4 regions of the Mesorhizobium sp. M0904 genome follow, and region 1 is predicted to be linked to each of the others. Evidence: predicted binding sites of a transcription regulator. Region 1 holds the regulator's gene; each other region holds the start of a gene.
What was found. The regulator PhoB, encoded in region 1, activates phosphate uptake and scavenging genes when phosphate is short. The targets are predictions, from matches to a motif close to TGTCATNNANCTGTCAT.
Positions count from the first base shown of each region.

Region 1 (4,209 bases):
TGCTGCTTGACGGCAAGAACATTCTCGACCGGTCGCAGGATCTCAACCTCCTCAGGACAAAGATCGGCATGGTATTCCAGAAGCCGACGCCGTTCCCGATGTCGATCTATGAGAACATCGCCTTCGGCGTCAGGCTCTACGAGAATCTCGGCAAGTCCGAGATGGACGGCCGCGTCGAGCAAGCGTTGAAGCGGGCCGCGCTGTGGAGCGAGGTCAAGGACAAGCTAAACGCCAGCGGCTTGAGCCTGTCCGGCGGCCAGCAGCAGCGGCTCTGCATTGCCCGCACCGTGGCAGTGAAGCCGGAAGTCATCCTGCTCGACGAACCGGCTTCGGCCCTCGACCCGCTGTCGACGGCCAAGATCGAGGAACTGATCGACGAGTTGCAAGCCGACTACACGATCGTCATCGTCACCCACAACATGCAGCAAGCGGCGCGCGTGTCGCGCCAGACCGCCTTCATGTATCTGGGTGAACTGGTCGAGTTCGACCGGACCGAGAAGATCTTCACGTCGCCCCGCGAGAAGCGCACGCAGGACTACATCACTGGCCGCTTCGGCTGAGCCGTTCCGATCATGCATATGAGGACAGGACCATGGGCGAACACACAGTCGCTTCTTTCGACGAGGATCTCGAGCAGATCAGCAAGCTGATCCGCGACATGGCCGACCTCGCCGGTTCGATGGTCGGCGGGGCGACCAAGGCCCTGTTGAATTCCGACAACGTGCTGGCGCAACGCGTCGTCTCCGACGACGCCATCATGGATGCGCGTCAACGCGAACTGGACGATCGCGCCATCACCCTGATCGCCAAGCGCCAGCCAATGGCTCACGATCTGCGCCATGTCGTCGGAGCGATCCGCATGGCGGGCGACCTCGAACGCATCGGCGACCTTGCCAAGAACATCGCCAAGCGTGTGAGCGCGGTCGGCCTCAGCGTCACGCCGCGCGACCTATCGCATTCCATCGATGCGATGGCGCAGCTGGTGCTCATCCAGGTGCAGGGCGTCATCGAGGAATATGCCGCAGGCGATGCGGCCGCGTTGGCCAAGCTGCGCGCCGCCGACGAGCGTATCGACGTCAAATACACGTCCGTGTTCCGCGAGCTGTTGACCTACATGATGGAAGATCCGCGCAACATCACCGCTTGCACGCATCTGCTGTTCTGCGCCAAGAATCTCGAGCGGATCGGCGACCATGTCACCAACATCGCCGAGAATGCGTATTATGTGCTGACCGGCGAGCAATTGCCCGTCAATCGTCCGAAGCAGGACGAAACGACAATGTCCGCGCCGGTGACATGATGGGGGTGCCCAGCCGATGATCGCACCACGCATAATGGTGGTGGAGGACGAGGAGCCGTTGGGCGTGCTGCTCCGCTACAATCTCGAATCCGAAGGCTACCAGGTCGAGGTGGTGACACGTGGCGACGAAGCCGAGATCCGTTTGCAGGAGAATGTGCCCGACCTTCTGGTGCTCGACTGGATGATACCAGCGGTTTCCGGCATCGAGCTCTGCCGCCGGTTGCGGGTGCGCCCTGAAACCGAGCGGCTGCCGATCATTATGCTGACCGCGCGCGGCGAGGAGAGCGACCGGGTGCGCGGTCTTTCGACCGGCGCCGACGACTATCTGGTCAAACCGTTTTCGACACCGGAATTCATGGCCAGGGTCAAGGCGCTGCTGCGCCGCGCCAAGCCGGAAGTGCTGTCCAGCGTGCTGAAGGTCGGCGACATCGTGCTCGATCGCGAATCGCACAGGGTTTATCGCAAGAAGAGCGAGATCCGGCTCGGGCCGACCGAATTCCGGTTGCTCGAGTTCATGATGCGGCATCCGGGCCGCGTCTTCTCGCGTAGCCAGTTGCTCGATAATGTCTGGGGCGAGACGATCTATATCGACGAACGCACCGTTGACGTGCATGTCGGGCGGCTGCGCAAAGCCGTCAACAACGGCCGCATGCCGGATGTCATCCGCACCATCCGCGGTGCCGGTTACGCGATCCGGGAAGATTGACCCGCCTGGTCAGGCGACGTTCTTTCTGACGCCGGGCCTCATTTGCGCGCCCGGCGCGAAAATCTCCTGGTCGACGAAGCTTAACGCCCGCATCGCGCAGCCTTCGCGGATCAGCGGCAATTCGTTCGGCTCGGTATCGAAGGAGATCGAGCCGGAGTGCTGGCCGCCGGCGGTCTGGGCGATGGCCTTGCGCAAGGCCGGCTCGATCAGATCGAAGGCGGCGGCACTGGCGCCGACCATCGCGACCGGTGCCGGATCGATCAGCGCGAACAGCGAGCCGAGACCGAAACCCAGCGCTTCGCCGGCCTTGCGGTAGGCCTCGCGTTCCGGCCCATCCTTCTCGCGCGCGCGGGCGGCCAGCGCGCGCATGTCGGCGTCGCTGACGTCGGCGACCGGTTCGCTGTCTTCGCTCATCTGCCTGGCGTTGCGCCAGATGGCATAGTTGCCGGCATAGGCTTCGATGCAGCCGCGCCGCCCGCAACGGCAGAGCGCTCCGCCCGGACGATGGATCATGTGGCCAAATTCGCCGCCCGAGGAATGCGTCCCGGTGAACAGTTCGCCCTTCAGCACAAGCCCCATACCGATGCCATGCGAAAGCAGGATGGCGATGAAGTCGTCGCGATAGCGATCCGGATTGCGCCAGCGCAAAGCCACCGCCATCATATTGCAGTCGTTCTCCACCGTGGCCGGGATGCCGAATTCGTCCTCCAGCATGTCGGCAAAGGCGATGTCGGTCTGCGGCGTGATCGGCGACCACAGCATGGCGCGTGCAGGGGAGTCGGTAATGCCCTGAATCGCCAGGGCGATGCGGGCGACACTGCGGACGTCAAGGTCTGGGTCCTCAAGCCGGCGCCGGACGATGGCCATGCATTCGCGGATCAGCTCGTCGCGCGGCATGGTCAGCGTGTCCGGCCGGCGCTGTTCCTCGGCGACCACCTGTCCCGCATAGTCGATAATGGCGGCCGACAGGAAATTCAGCGACAACACCACAGTCAGCACCGCCGCCGCTTCCGGGTTGAGGGCGAGGCCGACCTGTGGACGACCGCGTTTCAACGAAACGGGCTCACTTGCCTTGCTCTCGGCGAGGATGCCTTCCCGTATCAGGTCGGAGGAGATCGCCGATATGGTTGAATGACTGAGGCCGGTGGTGGCTGCGATCTCCGTACGCGATGGCTGGCCGGCCCGGCGCACCGCCGAGATCACCATCGCCCGGTTGCGCCGGCGCAAATCGTCATGGCGGATTCCGACCGACATCGTTTTGCTTTCCTCCCGGTTGCCGCGGCCGCTCATGAACCGGAAGCCGTCGGTAATGTCCGACAAATAGTGTCGGATGCGGCAAATAGTGTCAGATGCAGGTGGCGCTGTCATCGTTTATTCCGACGCTCGAAAAAACTCGCACAGTGATCAAAATCCATCAGAATCGATGTTGACAGCAGCCGGAGATCGGGCCAGTATTTTTTCGAGGCTCGAAAAAATTAGAGCTTCTAAGCTGGTCTTTGAGCCAATTGGTCACGCCGTACGCGGCGCAGGGAGGATATGATGAAGAAATTCACGACCGCCATTCTGGCGGGTGTCGCCATGACGCTGGCGCTGGCGTCGGTGGCGCAGGCGAAAGACAAGGTCATCGGCGTTTCCTGGTCGAACTTCCAGGAAGAGCGCTGGAAGACCGACGAGGCCGCAATGAAGGCGGCCATCGAGGCCGCCGGCGACAAGTATATTTCCGCCGACGCACAGTCCAACCCCGGCAAGCAGCTCACCGACGTCGAGAGCCTGATCTCGCAGGGTGCCAATGCGCTGATCATCCTGGCACAGGATGCCTCGGCCATCGGGCCGGCCGTGCAGAAGGCACTGGACGAAGGCATCCCGGTCGTCGGCTATGACCGGCTGATCGAGAACAAGGACGTGTTCTATCTGACCTTCGACAACAAGGAAGTCGGCCGCATGCAGGCCCGCGAAGTCTTCAAGGTGAAGCCGGAAGGCAACTACGTCTTCATCAAGGGTTCGGGTTCCGATCCGAATGCCGATTTCCTGTTTGCCGGTTCGATGGAGGTGCTGAAGGAGGCCATCGACAGCGGCAAGATCAAGAATGTCGGCGAGGCCTATACGGACGGCTGGCTGCCGGCCAACGCTCAGAAGAACATGGAACAGTTCCTGACCGCCAACGACAACAAGGTCGATGCCGTGGTCGCGGCCAATGACGGCA
Region 1 covers NZ_JAMYOC010000012.1:144,898-149,106, reverse strand. The annotation lists gene pstB (phosphate ABC transporter ATP-binding protein PstB) at 1-560, shown strand, start outside; gene phoU (phosphate signaling complex protein PhoU) at 593-1,300, shown strand; gene phoB (phosphate regulon transcriptional regulator PhoB) at 1,317-2,006, shown strand; gene NKH80_RS14985 (ROK family protein) at 2,016-3,260, opposite strand; gene xylF (D-xylose ABC transporter substrate-binding protein) at 3,546-4,209, shown strand, end outside.

Region 2 (4,209 bases), on a different contig from region 1:
TCGAATTCGGTGATGCGCTTGGCTGCGCTGCGGCCGGTCAGAAGCTCCTTCCAGCTGTGCTCGAAGCCCATGCCGAACGGCGAAAGCAGCCCAAGGCCCGTGACGACGACACGCCTCATCGCAGGTCCTCCTCGGTGATGACTGCAAATAGCGTCAGGCCGAGGCCTTGTCGATGTATTTCACCGCATCGCCAACAGTCAGGATGGTCTCGGCGGCGTCGTCCGGGATCTCGACACCGAACTCTTCTTCGAACGCCATGACAAGTTCGACCGTGTCGAGGCTGTCCGCGCCCAGATCATCGATGAAGCTCGCCTGCTCCGTCACCTTGTCGGCATCGACGCCAAGGTGCTCGATGACGATCTTCTTGACGCGCTCTGCGGTGTCACTCATTTGGGCATCCTCGTCTTTTGGTTGTCTGTCTTCGTTAGCGGGCAGAATGCCGCTAATCAAGCTGAAAGATGGTCCTGCCGGAAACGCAGCGGAACAGGACCGGTTTTTGCCCGAACCGCCGGGTTGCGGGCGGCATTACACGAAAAATCCCGTGCATCCAAGACGGAATGAAGCGTTTTCCCAAGTGTTAGATCATTGCCATGCCGCCATTCACATGAATGGTCTGGCCGGTGACGTAGGCTGCCTCGTTGGAAGCGAGGTAGGCGACGGCAGAGGCGACTTCGGCGCCCGTGCCCATGCGCCGGGTCGGGATCGCCGCCATGATCGCCTCATTCTGCTTGTCGTTGAGCTTGGCGGTCATCGCCGATTCGATGAAGCCCGGGGCGACGCAGTTGACGGTGATATTGCGGGTGGCGATCTCCTGCGCCAGCGATTTGGAAAAGCCGATCATACCGGCTTTGGAGGCGCAGTAATTGGTCTGGCCGGGATTGCCGGTGACGCCAACCACTGAAGTGATGTTGATGATGCGGCCATGGCGGCGCCGCATCATCGGATGGGTAAGCTCGCGGGTCAGCCGGAACACGGCGGTCAGGTTGACCTCGAGCACGCTATCCCAGTCGGCGTCAGCCATGCGCACGAACAACCCGTCCTTGGTGATGCCGGCATTGTTGACGAGGATGTCGACGCCTTCGAGGTCGGCCTCCGCCTTCTGGCCGAGCGCCTTGACGTCGTCGCGGTTGGAAAGATTGGCCGGGAAAAGCTTGACCCGGTCGCCCAGTTCGGCGGCCAGCGCCTCCAATTTCTCGATACGTGTGCCATGCAGGCCGACGATGGCGCCCTGGCCGTGCAGCACGCGGGCGATCGCCTCGCCGATACCTCCCGATGCGCCGGTGACGAGCGCCTTGCGGCCGGTCAATTCGAACATTCTTGCCTCCTGATCTGAGCGAACACCCTTTGCATGGAGCGGTGTCAAATCGCCAGTTGATTATGCAAGCGCCGCCAGCGCCGCCTCGACATCCGCCGCGGATCCGATGGCAGTGGTGGCAATATCGCGGTTGATGCGGCGGGCCAGCCCCGACAGCACCTTGCCGGCGCCCACTTCGTAAAGCGTCGCAACGCCGTTGCTGCCGAACCACTCCACCGTTTCGCGCCAGCGCACGCGCCCCATCACCTGTTCGACGAGGCGGCGGGCAATCTCGTCGGGATCGCTCGTCGGGGTCACCGTAACATTCGAGACCAGCGGCACGACCGGCGCACGCTTCGTCACGGCGGCCAGCGCCTCCCGCATGATCTCGGCGGCAGGCTTCATCAATGCCGAATGGAAGGGCGCCGAGACCTGCAGCATCAGCGCCCGCTTGGCGCCCTTCTCCGTGCATAGCTTTGCCGCCAGTTCGACCGCCGGCCTGGCGCCGGAGATCACCAGCTGGCCGCCGCCATTGTCGTTGGCGATCTGGCAAACCAAGGCTTGCGCGGGATCTTTGGCGGTGCCTTGGGCGGCCTCTGCGCAAGCGGCCTCGACGTCGGCCTGTTCCAACCCGATGATCGCCGCCATGGCGCCCTCGCCGGCCGGTACAGCCGCCTGCATGGCATTGCCGCGGATACGCAACAGCCGGGCGGCGTCGGCGACCGAAACGAAACCAGCGGCCGCAAGTGCCGAATATTCACCGAGCGAATGGCCGGCGACATAGGTGACCTTGCCGTTCAGGGAGAAGCCGCGCGCCTCCAGCGCCCGGACTGCGGCAAGTGACACCGCCATCAGCGCCGGCTGGGCATTGGCGGTCAGCGTCAGCGTCTCTTCCGGGCCTTCCCAGATCAGCTTAGATAGTTTTTCACCGAGCGCGTCGTCGACTTCCTCGAAGATCCGCCGCGATTCCACAAAGGTATCGGCGAGGTCCTTGCCCATGCCGACAGCCTGGCTGCCCTGCCCCGGAAAGGTGAATGCGATGGCCATGGTCGGCTCCCAGCTGCTGGTTCTCGCTGCCTGTGACGCAAGGCGTGCGCCCAAGTCAAGTCCAACCTTGACCGCTCAGCGTCGGCCGAGTGCCTGTTTCAGCAGGCTTTTTGGCGATCACTCATGATGAAAACCGCTCACGATTTGTTTGTTGGCTCTTCTTATTTCCGCCGCAGGCGCTAGGCTTTGCGTGACAGTTCGATGACAATCGAGTGATGCCTTTGTTGCGGGCCGGGGAACTATTGAAGTGGCAAAGACCAAGCAGAGCGCAGCCGAGGCGGCGCCACAGTTTCTTGAAGGCGATCCGTCGACTGGCTATCTGCCGGCGCGCAGATGGCCTGTCATCCGCTATGGCCTTATCAGCTTGCTGGCTGCGGCCATCCTGGTGTTTGCCATCGAACTGATCGTGCGCGGCAACTTTGCCGGCACCATTGATTTCTTTCTGCAGCCTTTCAAACCCGGCTGGACCACGATCATCATTTTTGCGCTGATCCTCATCGGCCTCGACGCCGTGCTCGGCCGCAGCCATCAGAGCCTGATGATCGTCGCGCCGCTGACATTGTCGCTGGCGTTCGTCGGCCACCAGAAGTCGCTCTATCTCGGCGATCCGCTCTATCCGACCGATTTCCTCTATTCCCGGCAGATCGTGGCACTGATGCCACTCCTGGTCCGCGATCGCCCGGGAACCGCCATTGCCCTGGCGATCGGCATCGTCGGCGGGCTGTCGCTGCTCGTCTATGGCTGGCGGTTATGGCGCCGCCGCGTTCCGGCGCTCAGCCACAAGGGCCGCCTTGCCCGGCTGACGCTGACGGTGCCGCTGATCGCTTTCTTCGTCTCCATCATGGACTATGCCACTTTCTCGTGGACGCGCGACCGGCTGCAGATCATCCCGATTATGTGGGACCAGAAGGAAAACTATGCCTCGAACGGTTTTGCGCTCGCCTTCGCGCTGAACGTCCCGATGGCGCATGTCTCGGCGCCGCCCGGCTATTCCGACAAGGCGATCGAAGCGATCGGCAAACCGCAGGTGATCGCCTCGGTACCTGCCGAGAAGCCCGACATCATCGTCGTGATGAGCGAATCCTTCTGGGATCCGACCAAGCTGCCCGGCGTCACCATCACACCCGACCCTATCCCCAATGTGCGGGCACTGCGCACGGGCTACATGTTCTCGCCCGAGTTCGGCGGCATGACGGCCAACATCGAGTTCGAGGCCCTGACCGGCTTTTCCAACGCCTTCCTGCCGGCGGGCAGCATTCCCTACCAGCAATATGTGCGGACACCGACTCCCTCGCTGGCGACCTTCCTGAAAAGTCAGGGCTACCGAGCGCGCGCCATCCATCCCGGCACCAACTGGTTCTGGAACCGGGGGGCCGTCTATGCCGATTTCGGCTTCAACGACTTCAAGTCCGAGGAGACGTTGCCGCCCATGCAGAAGCGCGGACCGCTCGCGTCGGACGCAGCGATGACCGACGAGATCATCCGCGAAGCCGATACCAGCGCCGAGCCGGTCTTCTTTTTCGCCGTCAGCCTGCAGAACCACGGGCCGTATGAGCCGTATCGCTATACCAATCCGACCCACAAGGTGCAGGCGCCGATCAGCCAATGGGCACGTGAATCGCTGTTGAGCTACGCCGAAGGCTCTTCCGACGCGGACCGCGGCCTCGAGCGGCTGATCGAATGGGCGAAGAAACGCGAGCGGCCGACCGTCATCGCATTCTTCGGCGATCACTTGCCGCCGCTTGGGCCGGTCTACGTCGAGACCGGTTTCCTGAAGGACAATGTCGCGCCGCGCAAGGAGCCGGCCGACCAGATGCTGCAGCACCACCAGACGCCATTGATCGTCTGGTCGAACCGCAGCGGCCCCT
Region 2 covers NZ_JAMYOC010000001.1:102,053-106,261, forward strand. The annotation lists gene fabF (beta-ketoacyl-ACP synthase II) at 1-119, opposite strand, end outside; gene NKH80_RS00575 (acyl carrier protein) at 154-390, opposite strand; gene fabG (3-oxoacyl-[acyl-carrier-protein] reductase) at 578-1,315, opposite strand; gene fabD (ACP S-malonyltransferase) at 1,376-2,341, opposite strand; gene NKH80_RS00590 (LTA synthase family protein) at 2,589-4,209, shown strand, end outside.
Region 2: the regulator PhoB is predicted to act here: its motif matches at 2,532-2,548, upstream of NKH80_RS00590 (LTA synthase family protein).

Region 3 (4,209 bases), on a different contig from region 1:
GCCGCGGCAAATAGACCGCCTCCCCACAACCGCCGGCCTCGCGACAGCAGAGCCGGCGGTGCCATGAACCGACTGGATTGAAGCATGAAAGCCGTCGTCTGCCGCTCGCCCGGCGAACTTGTCCTCGAAGATCGCCCGGCGCCTGGCGCGCCGCCCGCCGGCTGGGCGCTGGTCGCCGTCAGCCATGTCGGCATCTGCGGCACCGACTATCACATCTTCGAAGGCAAGCACCCGTTCCTCGCCTATCCCCGCACTATGGGCCACGAAGTTTCCGGCACCGTGATCGAGGTTGGTGAGGGCGTCGATCTGGCAATCGGCGAACCGGTGGTCGTCAATCCCTATCTCGCCTGCGGCAAATGCATCGCCTGCCGGCACGGCAAGCCGAATTGCTGCGTCAAGATCGAGGTGCTCGGCGTCCACCGCGACGGCGCCATGTGCGAGCAAATCCTGGTGCCGGCGCAAAATCTTTATCCGGCAAACGGCCTGTCGCTGGCCGATGCTGCTGCCGTGGAATTCCTGGCGATCGGCGCCCATGCCGTGCGGCGCTCGCTGGCTGATCCAGGTGCGCGCACGCTGGTCATTGGCGCTGGCCCGATCGGGCTCGGCACGGCGCTGTTCGCCCGCATCGCCGGGCTCGACGTGACGCTGCTCGACATGAGTGCGGGGAGGCTGAGTTTCGCCGAAAGCGAACTCGGCTTCGCGACCCTCGACGGCTCGCAGGGCGCTGCTGCGGACCTGGTGCGGCAAGCAACCGACGGCGACGGTTTTGACATGGTTTTCGATGCCACCGGCAACACCCAGTCGGTGCAGTCGGCCTTCGCCCATGTCGCGCATGGCGGGGCGCTGGTGCTGGTCAGCGTCGTCAAGGACGACATCGCCTTTTCCGATCCCGAATTCCACAAGCGCGAGATGATGCTGATCGGCAGCCGCAACGCGCTGCGTGCCGATTTCGACCATGTCGCTGCCTCGATCCGCAACGGCGCGGTGCCGTTGGCTAAGCTCGTCACGCACCGCACGACGCTTGGCGAAACGCCGCATGACCTCGCCCGCTGGGCGCATGAGAAGTCCGGCCTGATCAAGGCTGTCATTCAGGTCGGATGATGCCGGGGCTGGCGCATCTCAGAGCGCCGACAGTTTGAGCTCGATCCGCTCGGCCGGGAAGCGCGACTCCGAAAACTGGATCGGCTGACCGTCGGGCGTGACGTTGACGGCGACCGTCACCAGCACGATGGCGCCGGGCTGCAGGTCGAGGTCCGCAAGGTCGGCGGCATCGGCATGGCGCGCCGACAGCACCGTCGATTGCCGGAGATAGTCGCTGACGCCGAAGCGTGCCAGCGATGCGGTGATCGAACCCGTTTCCGCCATGGCAGCATCGATCCCGGCAAAGCGCCTGGCATCGAACCAGCCGGCAGCGCGGGACACCGGCATTCCATCGGCTTCGCCGCGCGTTTCCAGGCGTATCACGTCGACCCCCTTTGCAAGGCCTAAGCTCTCTGCGACACGACGGTTGGCAGGCTCGACCGATGACGCAAGCAAGGTGATATGCCGCTCGGACGCCTGTCCTTGCAATCCCTCCGAAAAGCGGGTGCGGGCGCCGATCGGATATGACAGCCGCCTGCGCGACAGCACGAAGGTGCCCCGCCCCTGCTCTGCCCTGAGCACACCCTCCTGCACCAGCGCTGCAATGGCGCTGCGGACGGTGTGGCGGTTGACGCCATAGCGCTCGGCAAGTGCCACCTCCGGCGGCAACGCCGCATTTTCGGGAAAATCGCCGACGGCAATCGAATGCAGGATCCGATCGGCGATCTGCCGCCACAGCGCGACACCGCTGCGCCGCTCGATGCTGTTGGCTTGTCCGATCATTTTCTGCCCCAACCTTTGCGCCCCCTCTTCTCGCCCTTGTCATGCACCCGTCATAGACACGCATTAGATAATAGATATAATTTGTATAATTGTCTATATCAATAGACAAATTTCAATGCAAGGGAGTGTTAACCATGCGAGGACAGGAAGCGCGCGATCAGGCTGGGCGCAAGGCCGTTATGGCAACGCTGGCGCAATCGACCAGCGACGATATCGTCCGTCTGTGGAACGAAGCCGGCCTGCCTTCTGAGGCGGAACTCCTGCGCGGCCCCGAAACCGGCCTGGTCACCGTGCGTGGCCGCATCGGTGGCGGCGGCGCGCCGTTCAACGTTGGCGAGGCGACGGTCACCCGCGCCACCGCCAGGCTCGCCTCCGGACAGGTCGGCCACTGCTATGCGCTCGGCCGCGACAAGCAGAAGGCAAGGCTGGCGGCAATCGCCGACGCGCTGTGGCAGGACCCGGCTCACCGCAACGAGGTCGAGACCAGGCTCGTCGCGCCCTTGCAGGCGGCACTGGCCGAGGCCCGTGACCAGCGCCGCGCCGAGACGGCGGCGACCAAGGTCGATTTCTTCACCATGGTACGCGGAGAAGACTGATGGACATCGTAACCCAAGCGATCGAAGGCGGCTTTGCCGATCCGGTGTTCGACGCCCAGACGGTCTTCCGGGCAGTGATGGACGCGATGGCGCGGCCGGGCACACTGCAGCCCCTGCCGGTCTTTACCCATCCACCGACGCCGCTGTCAGCCACCGCGGGCGCCATTGCGCTGGCGCTGTGCGATAACGACACGCCGCTCTGGCTCGACCCCGCCTTGCAGGCTTCGGCGACGGTGAAATCCTGGCTTGGCTTCCATACCGGCGCGCCGCTCGCCAACACCCCGGCCGACGCGCATTTCGCGCTGATCGCCACGCCGGCCGAGATGATGGCGCTCGACGGGTTTTCGCAAGGCACCCAGGATTATCCCGATCGCTCCACGACGCTGATCCTCGAGGTCAGCGATCTTGTCTCCGGCGCTCCGCTGCTGCTCGAAGGCCCGGGCATCGAGAAGACGGCGACGATCGCGCCGGCGCAAATGCCGCGCCATTTCGTCGAGCAATGGAAGCAGAACAACCAGCGCCTTCCGCGTGGCGTCGACATCATCCTCGCCACGTCCGAAGCAATTGCCTGCCTGCCGCGCACGACGCGCATCAAGACGATGGGGGCATAGGATGTATGTCGCGGTAAAGGGTGGCGAAGCGGCCATTCGCAACGCCCACAAACTGCTCGCCGACCGCCGGCGCGGCGATCGTTCGGTGCCCGCACTTCGCCTCGACCAGATCGTCGAGCAACTGGCGCTCGGCGTCGACCGGGTGATGAGTGAAGGTTCGCTCTACGACAGGGAATTGGCGGCACTCGCCATCGTCCAGGCGCGCGGCGACATGATCGAGGCGATCTTCCTCATTCGCGCCTATCGCACCACGCTGCCGCGTTTCGGCTACACCAAGGCGGTCGACACCGGCACGATGCTGGTCGAGCGGCGGGTGTCGGCGACCTACAAGGACCTGCCCGGCGGCCAGTTGCTCGGCCCGACTTTCGACTACACCCACCGGCTGCTCGATCCCGAGCTTGCCGCAGGCGGCGAAGTCGCCGAGCCGGAGCAGCGTGCAGGCGAGCCGGAAGCCATGCCGCGCGTGTCGGCCATCCTCGCCCACGAGGGTCTGATAGAGCCCGACGGCGACATGCCGGGGGACCATGTCCCAGGCGACATCACCCGCGAGCCGCTGGAATTCCCGATGGCGCGTGACATCCGCCTGCAGGCGCTGTCGCGCGGCGACGAGGGGTTTCTGCTGGCGCTCGGCTATTCCACCCAGCGCGGCTACGCGCGCAACCATCCCTTCGTCGGCGAGGTTCGCATCGGCGAGGTCGAACTGGAATTGGACGTGCCGGAACTGCCCTTTGCCGTGCCGCTCGGCAGCATCCGCGTCACCGAATGCCAGATGGTCAATCAGTTCAAGGGCTCGGCCAAGGCGCCGCCGCAATTCACCCGCGGCTACGGCCTTGTCTTCGGCCAGAGCGAGCGCAAGGCGATGGCCATGGCGCTATGCGACCGCGCGCTGCGAGCCTCGGAGTTGGGTGAGGATGTCGTCGCCGCCGCCCAGGACGAGGAGTTCGTCATCTCGCATTCCGACAATGTCCAGGCGACCGGCTTCGTCGAGCATCTGAAGCTGCCGCATTATGTCGATTTCCAGGCCGAGCTCGACCTCGTGCGCCGCATGCGCGCCGAGCACGACGCCCGCGAAAACGCCGGCAAGGCCGAAGAGAAGAGAGAGGCCGCGGAATGACCGCACAACCAACCGACATCGCCAC
Region 3 covers NZ_JAMYOC010000019.1:76,365-80,573, forward strand. The annotation lists gene NKH80_RS20470 (ABC transporter permease) at 1-14, shown strand, start outside; gene NKH80_RS20475 (zinc-binding alcohol dehydrogenase family protein) at 85-1,101, shown strand; gene phnF (phosphonate metabolism transcriptional regulator PhnF) at 1,120-1,863, opposite strand; gene phnG (phosphonate C-P lyase system protein PhnG) at 1,998-2,459, shown strand; gene phnH (phosphonate C-P lyase system protein PhnH) at 2,459-3,070, shown strand; gene NKH80_RS20495 (carbon-phosphorus lyase complex subunit) at 3,072-4,184, shown strand; gene NKH80_RS20500 (alpha-D-ribose 1-methylphosphonate 5-phosphate C-P-lyase PhnJ) at 4,181-4,209, shown strand, end outside.
Region 3: the regulator PhoB is predicted to act here: its motif matches at 1,901-1,917, upstream of phnF (phosphonate metabolism transcriptional regulator PhnF).

Region 4 (4,209 bases), on a different contig from region 1:
AGCTTGTCGAAATGCCGCCAGATCAGGTTGAAGTTGAGGGTATAACCCATGCATCCCCGTCATAGAGGGCTGTGATGAGAGGGGGGCGGAAGGACGTTTGTCCTTCCGCCTGCTTGCATCAGATGACCGGGAAACCGGGATGGCGGGCCGGCGGCTCCTGTCCGAAATAATCCTTGAACGCAGCGTCGTAGAGTGCCGTTTCATGGCCGAACATGGCGATGGTGAAGGTCTGGTTGACGAAGGTCAGCCAGTCGAGGTCGCCCTGCCGCAGTGCGGCGCCATAAAGCATCGAGAACCAGCTCTTGCCGGCATCGAAGTATTTGTCCGGATTGCGCGAGGCGAGCCAGCGGACCGTTGACAGATCAACCGCGGCAGCGTCGACGCGCTTGGATTCCAGGGCCTGCAGCACGTTGGCCTGCGTGTCTATCTGCATCACCTGCGACTCCGGCAGCACGATATGCACATTTGCCTCGGCATCAACGTTTTGCAGGATGGAAATCCGGGTCGCCGAACCGGCGGCAAGCAGCTTGTCGAAGGTCTTGATTTCGGCGTTCGGAAGGGTCAGCAAGGCGATGCCTTCGACGTAGTAGGGCCTGGAGAAGTGGATCAGCTGCGAGCGCTGGGCGGTCATGGTCATGAACTGGATGGTGATGTCGACCTTGTTGGTGGTCACGTTCGGAATGCGCTGAGCCGGATCCTGCATGACGAATTCGACTTTGGTCGGGTCGTCGAAGAGCCCCTTGGCGAGAATGCGACCCATGGTGATGTCCATGCCCACCAGTTCGCCGGCGTCGTTCTCGAAATGCCAGGGCGCATTGGTGCTGCCGGTGCCGACGATCACCTTGCCGCGCTCGAGGACGGTGCGCAGCAGGCTGTCCGGCGCTGCCTGGGCCGCCGCTTTCTGAACGTCGACCGCGGTAGCGGCGCTCATCACTCCGGCCGTTGCAAGCCCGGCCATTCCCAGTTTCAGAAATTCACGTCTTTTGGATGTGTCGTTCACGGCGACCTCCTTTCGTGTTGTGTTCCCCTTTGGACCAGCGATACAGGCATCGGTTGCAACTGATGTAATTGTCTCTTACAAGAGACGCCTGTACTCTGTACAAGACAGATTAACATCAGGGATCGATAATGCAAGATGGCAACGCCTTGGCCGCTCGACCGGACGTCGGATTGGACGAGGACAAGACCTCGGGCTCTCGGGAGAAGGGTCTCAACCGGGTTCTCCAGATTTTGGAGTTTCTCCACACGACCCAGCGCGCGATCGGCGTTGGCGACCTTGCCAAAGGAGTGAACGCGCCGCGTTCGACGACTTATACGCTGGTGCGCTCGCTGGTCGACGCAGGCCTGCTTGAGATGGCCGGAGACGGCAATCGGGTCTATTTCGGAAAGAAGCTTTATCTCTACGGAATGGACTATGTGCGGGGCAACGACCTGCTCAGGCGAGGGCGCCAGGAAGTCGACCATCTGTCGCGCGAGACCGGCGAGACCTCGGAGCTGTGCATGCTGCAAAGCGGCCGCTACACCATCGTCCATTCAAGCCCGGGAACGAGGCCATTCAGGATCAGTTCGGCGACGGGTCTGCAAATACCGCTTCCCTGGACAGCTTCCGGGCGGCTGCTCCTCGCCGGGTTCGACAGGGCGGCGATCGAGGATATGGTCTCGGAAGACGATCTCGTGCTGCCGGACGGCCGCAGGTTGCGGCTCGACGATTTCATAGCCGACATCGCCGTCGCCAAGTCGGCCGGCTACTGCGTCACCTCCGGCCTTGTCGATGCCTACACGAAATGCCTGGCCGCGCCGGTCTTTTCCGCGCCGGGCAGGGTCGAGGCGACGATGTGCCTGGTGGTTCCCATCGATACCTCGACCGAAAAGACCGATGACCTGATAGCGCTGTTGCGCGAGCGCGCCGCACGGCTTTCGATCGCGGCATAGCGCTTTTCCAGCAGGCCGGCGCCGGCGTTCGTTCAAGCAATAATGTCTGGAATGATCTTGTCTTCCAGCGCCATCAGCCTGTCCTTCAGGAAAAGCTTCTTTTTCTTCATGCGCTGGATCTGCAGCGGGTCGCAATTCATGGCGATCATCGCATTGATGGCCGCGTCGAAATCGGCGTGTTCCTGCTTCAGCCGGGAATATTCGAGGCGGATATCAGCCTGTTCCTGATCGGACATTTTTACCGTCTGCACGTCTGCGGCGCCCAAACACTGGGCCTGATTGGGCGGGACCGGGGCCTTCTTGCACCGGCGCGCAGCCCATACCACATTTCACATTGTCGTGGAATGCTACCACGCAGCATTCGACATCGGTGCTCGATGGTGGCACACTGTCATTATGCCGTCACAGAAGCGAGCCTGCGGTGGACGTGCCTTGGCGGCTGCAATCGAGGAAACCATGAAAGGGAGAACCAATCATGTCTCTTGCATCCCATCTTGATGAGCTGCAGCGGAAACACGGCGACATCGAACGGGAAATCGACGATGCGATGGCCCATCCATCGGTAGACGACCTCGAAATCGTGAATCTCAAGCGGCGCAAGCTGGCGCTCAAGGACGAGATTGAAAAACTGAAGGCGAAACCGACGACGCACTGAAGCCCTTCCAGGACTAGAAGCGCGCGCCGCCCGGCGCGCGTCTCTTTCCGGTGGCATATCGCTATGCTGCCGGAAATGGTCATGGATTCGCGGCAAGCTGCCGTCTTGTCATTTCCGATTTGCTAGGCCTGCGCGCCAGTCGCCATTGACAAGCCATCTTTGCTCCTCCACCTCATGCCCGGACCTTCAAGATTAAAGGCAGCCGGCATGACCGGATATTTTTCCTCACCCTTCCCACGCCGCAGGTCGGTCGGTGTCGATGTCGGCGGCGTGATTGTCGGCGGCGGCGCGCCGGTCGTCGTCCAGTCAATGACCAACACCGACACGGCCGATGTCGATCAGACGGTCGCACAGGTGGCGGCGCTGCATCGCGCCGGCTCCGAGATCGTGCGCATAACCGTCGATCGCGACGAAAGCGCTGCCGCCGTGCCGGCCATCCGCGAGCGGCTGGAACGACTCGACATCGACGTGCCGCTGGTCGGCGATTTCCACTATATCGGCCACAAGCTCCTGGCCGACCACCCGGCCTGCGCCGAGGCACTGGCCAAATACCGCATCAATCCCGGCAATGTCGGCTTCAAGGACAAGAAAGACCGGCAGTTCGCCGCGATCGTCGAGATGGCGATCCGATACGACAAACCGGTACGCATCGGCGTCAATTGGGGTTCGCTCGACCAGGAGCTGCTGACCCGGCTGATGGACGACAACCAGGCCCAGGGCTTTCCGCTGACCGCCCAGGAAGTGACGCGCGAGGCAATCGTGCGGTCGGCAATCCTGTCGGCCGAAATGGCTGAAGAGATCGGCCTTGCCCGCGAGAAAATCATCCTGTCGGCCAAGGTCAGCGGCGTGCAGGATCTGATCGCCGTCTACACCGAGCTTGCCACCCGTTCCGACCATGCGCTGCACCTCGGCCTGACGGAGGCGGGCATGGGCTCGAAAGGCATCGTCGCCTCGTCCGCGGCCATGGGCATCCTGCTTCAGCAGGGCATTGGCGACACCATCCGCATCTCGCTGACGCCGGAGCCAAACGGCGACCGCACGCGCGAGGTGCAGGTGTCGCAGGAGCTGTTGCAGACCATGGGCTTCCGGCAGTTCGTGCCGATCGTTGCCGCCTGCCCGGGCTGCGGGCGCACAACTTCGACCGTGTTCCAGGAGCTTGCCCAGAACATCCAGGCCGACCTGCGCAAGAACATGCCGGTGTGGCGCGAACAATATCCCGGCGTCGAGAACCTCAAGGTCGCGGTGATGGGTTGCATCGTCAACGGTCCGGGCGAATCCAAACACGCCGATATCGGCATTTCGCTGCCCGGCACCGGTGAGACGCCGACCGCCCCGGTGTTCGTCGACGGCAAGAAGGCGGCGACCCTGCGCGGCCCGTCGATCGCCGCGGATTTCGAGAAAATGGTTTCCGACTACATCGAACGGCGGTTTGGGCAACACGGCAAAGCCGCGGCGGAGTAGTTCCATGCGGCGTTTGCTTGGGGCGACGCTGGTTGTCATTTCCGGGCTGGGCTGGGCGGCGGCCGTCCAGGCCGATCCGCCGCGGCCCGCCAAGCAGAAGCTGATCGATCGAGTTTGCGATCTTATCGAGACGCATGCCGACCAGAACGGCCTGCCCCGGG
Region 4 covers NZ_JAMYOC010000007.1:3,666-7,874, reverse strand. The annotation lists gene NKH80_RS09210 (amino acid ABC transporter permease) at 1-50, opposite strand, end outside; gene NKH80_RS09205 (transporter substrate-binding protein) at 119-1,000, opposite strand; gene NKH80_RS09200 (IclR family transcriptional regulator) at 1,129-1,932, shown strand; gene NKH80_RS09195 (YdcH family protein) at 1,965-2,168, opposite strand; gene NKH80_RS09190 (YdcH family protein) at 2,408-2,587, shown strand; gene ispG (flavodoxin-dependent (E)-4-hydroxy-3-methylbut-2-enyl-diphosphate synthase) at 2,795-4,048, shown strand; gene NKH80_RS09180 (lytic transglycosylase domain-containing protein) at 4,053-4,209, shown strand, end outside.
Region 4: the regulator PhoB is predicted to act here: its motif matches at 2,322-2,338, upstream of NKH80_RS09190 (YdcH family protein).